DNA from 2 places in the Streptomyces sp. NPDC058674 genome. Region 1 is predicted to be linked to the other one. Evidence: predicted binding sites of a transcription regulator. Region 1 holds the regulator's gene; the other holds the start of a gene.
What was found. Region 1 encodes HrcA, which represses chaperone genes, less so after heat shock. Its sites were predicted from a motif close to TTNGCACTCNGNNNNNCNGAGTGCNAA; they were not measured.
Positions count from the first base shown of each region.

Region 2: groL (chaperonin GroEL) is a predicted target of HrcA. The motif match lies at 1,330-1,356, and genes of this name have one in related genera.

Region 1 covers NZ_JBHXSC010000054.1:18,333-20,528, forward strand. The annotation lists gene ACFWU6_RS24530 (MBL fold metallo-hydrolase) at 1-680, opposite strand, end outside; gene hrcA (heat-inducible transcriptional repressor HrcA) at 818-1,834, shown strand; gene dnaJ (molecular chaperone DnaJ) at 1,835-2,196, shown strand, end outside.
Region 2 covers NZ_JBHXSC010000012.1:104,313-106,508, forward strand. The annotation lists gene groL (chaperonin GroEL) at 1-1,164, opposite strand, end outside; gene ACFWU6_RS09510 (cold-shock protein) at 1,500-1,706, opposite strand; gene ACFWU6_RS09515 (MoaD/ThiS family protein) at 2,104-2,196, opposite strand, start outside.

The DNA.
Region 1 (2,196 bases):
CGGACGAACGCCGCGTCGACCACCGCTCCGTGACCCGGCACGTACAGGGCGTCGTCACCGCCGAGGGCGAGCACCCGGTCCAGTGCCTCGGGCCAGCGCGACGGCACGGCGTCCCGGCCCGCCTGCGGCTCGCCGGACTCCTCGACCAGGTCCCCGCAGAAGGCCACCTCCCGCTCGCCCGGCACGAAGACCGCCAGGTCGTGCCCCGTGTGCCCCGGTCCCACATTGGCCAGCAGCACCCGCACCCCGCCCAGCTCCAGCGTCCACTCGCCGGACACCGGGTGCCGGGGGAGCACCAGCACCTCCACGGCCTGCGCCGCCTCCGCCTCCGCGAGACCGTGCCCCACGGCGGACTGCCGCAGCTGCTCGCGCCCGGTGTTGTCCAGTACGGAGTCCAGCCCGACCGCCGCGTACACCTCGGCCCCGGAGAAGGCGGCCGCACCCAGCACGTGATCGAAATGACCGTGCGTGAATGCGATATGGGTCACGCGCCGGCCCGTCAGGCGCTCCGCCTCCGCGCGGACCCGGGCGCCCTCCCGCAGGGACGAGCCCGGGTCGACGAGGAGCACCGCGTCGTCGCCCACCACCAGCCCCACCGTGCAGTCCCACACCGGAAGGCGGCGCCGTCCGGTCCGTCCGGTCAGCCGTTCCCAGCCCGCCTCTTCCCAACGCACGTCCATGCGGCGACGCTACCTTGGCGGGCCGCCCTTGCCAGGGTCTGACCACCCGGCCGTACACTGAGCGGGGGATCTCTGGCACTCGAACTCCCAGAGTGCCAAACGACCGCGGCAACGGACCACAGCTGGAGGTGTGCGCGATGCTCAGTGAACGCAGACTCGAAGTCCTGCGCGCCATCGTCCAGGACTACGTCGGGACGGAGGAGCCGGTCGGCTCCAAGGCGCTGACCGAGCGGCACCGGCTCGGCGTCTCGCCCGCCACCGTGCGCAACGACATGGCCGTGCTGGAGGAGGAGGGCTACATCGCCCAGCCCCACACCAGCGCCGGCCGCATCCCCACGGACAAGGGCTACCGGCTCTTCGTCGACCGGCTGGCGGGGGTCAAACCGCTGTCGACCCCCGAGCGCCGGGCCATCCAGAACTTCCTCGACGGCGCCGTGGACCTCGACGACGTGGTCGGCCGCACGGTGCGGCTGCTCGCGCAGCTCACCCGGCAGGTCGCCGTCGTCCAGTACCCCTCGCTGACGCGCTCCACCGTGCGCCACGTCGAGCTGCTGTCGCTGGCCCCGGCCCGGCTGATGCTCGTACTGATCACGGACACCGGGCGCGTCGAGCAGCGGCTCATCGACTGCCAGGCCCCTTTCGCGGACACCTCGCTCGCGGACCTGCGGGCCCGGCTCAACAGCCGCGTCGTCGGGCGCCGCTTCACCGATGTGCCCCCGCTCGTCCAGGACCTGCCCGAATCCTTCGAGGCGGAGGACCGCGGCACGGTTTCCACCGTGCTCGCGACGCTCCTCGAAACCCTGGTCGAGGAGGCCGAAGAGCGGCTGATGATCGGCGGAACCGCCAATCTCACCCGCTTCGGACACGATTTTCCCCTGACGATCAGGCCGGTGCTCGAGGCGCTGGAGGAGCAGGTCGTGCTCCTCAAGCTGCTGGGCGAGGCCAGTGAGTCGGGAATGGCCGTACGGATCGGGCATGAGAATGCCTACGAGGGACTGAACTCCACGTCCGTCGTCTCGGTCGGTTACGGTTCGGGCGGCGAATCCGTCGCCAAACTCGGCGTGGTCGGACCGACCCGCATGGATTACCCCGGAACGATGGGAGCGGTACGCGCAGTGGCACGTTACGTCGGACAGATCCTGGCGGAGTCGTAAGTGGCCACGGACTACTACGCCGTTCTCGGCGTGCGCCGCGACGCCTCCCAGGACGAGATCAAGAAGGCATTCCGGCGGCTTGCGCGCGAGCTGCACCCGGATGTGAACCCCGATCCCAAGACGCAAGAGCGTTTCAAGGAGATCAACGCGGCGTACGAGGTGCTCTCGGACCCGCAGAAGAAGCAGGTCTACGACCTCGGCGGCGATCCGCTGTCCTCCTCGGGCGGCGGCGGCGCGGGCGGTTTCGGGGCGGGTGGCTTCGGCAACTTCTCCGACATCATGGACGCCTTCTTCGGCCAGAGCCAGCAGCGCGGCCCGCGCTCACGGACCCGCCGGGGCCAGGACGCCATGATCCGCCTGGA
Region 2 (2,196 bases), on a different contig from region 1:
CTTGAGCTCAACCTCGGTCGCGGCACCGGCCTTGATGACGGCCACGCCGCCGGCCAGCTTCGCGAGGCGCTCCTGGAGCTTCTCGCGGTCGTAGTCCGAGTCGGAGTTCTCGATCTCGGCGCGGATCTGGTTAACGCGACCGGCGACCTGGTCGCTGTCGCCGGCACCGTCGACGATGGTGGTCTCGTCCTTGGTGATGACGACCTTGCGGGCGCGGCCCAGCAGGTCGAGACCGGCGTTCTCCAGCTTGAGGCCGACCTCCTCGGAGATGACGGTGCCGCCCGTGAGGATGGCGATGTCACCGAGCATGGCCTTGCGGCGGTCGCCGAAGCCCGGGGCCTTGACGGCGACGGACTTGAAGGTGCCGCGGATCTTGTTGACGACCAGGGTCGACAGGGCCTCGCCCTCGACGTCCTCGGCGATGATCAGCAGCGGCTTGCCGGACTGCATGACCTTCTCCAGGAGCGGCAGCAGGTCCTTGACCGAGCCGATCTTGGAGTTGACGATCAGGACGTACGGGTCGTCGAGGGACGACTCCATGCGCTCCATGTCGGTGGCGAAGTACGCCGAGATGTAGCCCTTGTCGAAGCGCATGCCCTCGGTGAGCTCGAGCTCCAGACCGAAGGTCTGGGACTCCTCGACCGTGATGACGCCTTCCTTGCCGACCTTGTCCATCGCCTCGGCGATGAGCTCGCCGATCTGGGTGTCGGCGGCGGAGATGGAGGCCGTGGAGGCGATCTGCTCCTTGGTCTCGACGTCCTTGGCCTGGGCCAGCAGGGCGGCGGAGACGGCCTCGACGGCCTTCTCGATGCCACGCTTGAGGGCCATCGGGTTGGCGCCGGCGGCTACGTTGCGCAGGCCCTCGCGGACGAGCGCCTGGGCGAGCACGGTCGCGGTGGTCGTACCGTCGCCGGCGACGTCGTCCGTCTTCTTGGCGACTTCCTTGACCAGCTCGGCGCCGATCTTCTCGTACGGGTCCTCGAGCTCGATCTCCTTGGCGATGGAGACGCCGTCGTTGGTGATCGTGGGCGCGCCCCACTTCTTCTCAAGGACGACGTTGCGACCCTTGGGGCCAAGGGTGACCTTGACGGCGTCGGCGAGCTGGTTCATCCCACGCTCGAGACCGCGCCGGGCCTCCTCGTTGAACGCAATGATCTTGGCCATCTGAAGTGGTCCTCCCGGACAGCGGTGGATTGCTCCGGACCGCGCCCGCGCCCGCGACGGACGGCCTGCGTGCCCGGCGGTTCCTTCCCGCCGGACCCTGCGGGCCTCACCGACCCGGTCCTCGTTTCAGTAGCACTCTCCACTGGAGAGTGCTAACGCCAATGATTAGCACTCGACCCCCTCGAGTGCAAGCGGCTTCGACCAAGACCCGGCCAACGGTCAGTCGCCGCACGGGTCGCGCGGGCCCGGCGCACGAGGGGCCCACACCCCGTGTCCGGGATGTGGGCCCCTCGTGGTGCCTGGTGCGTACGCGTCGGTGGTCGATCGCGCTCGGACTAGCCGACCGCCAGCTTGACCATGTCGGCCTGCGGCCCCTTCTGGCCCTGCGAGATCTCGAACTCGACCCGCTGACCCTCTTCAAGGGTGCGGTAACCGTCCATCTGGATGGCGCTGTAGTGGACGAACACATCCGCGCCACCGTCGACCGCGATGAAGCCGTAGCCCTTCTCCGCGTTGAACCACTTGACGGTGCCCTGAGCCATGCCTAACTCCCCTATTACTGGCCCTTGCGCAGGAACGCACTTCGCGATCCCGGGTCAGAACTTGCGTCGGAACGCGTCGACCGAGGCTGAATGTATCCGCGCCGGTGCTGTCTGCAACAGGTCAATCCGACGAGAATTCAGGACACCCGAAAAGATTGAAAAAGAGTGAAAATTTGACATATTCCAGGGCAACTCGGGCCCGGCATATCTCGCCAAAGCCTCATACGGCACGTGCACATTGACCCGATGTCGACCCTGACGCGGCCCGTTCATATGCGGCGGGCAAGAACAGCGGAGGGGACTTCCCCAACCTTACCGCGCCCAATCAAGCAGAATTGCCCCCTCCGCTTATGAGCGGAGGGGGCAATTTCGGTTTTCGCGTGTCACCTACAGGTGATCAGCAGCCGCCCGCGACGGCCGGGATGATCGAGACGCCGGCGCCGTCCGGGGTCACGGCCTCCAGACCGCCCTCGAAGCGCACGTCGTCGTC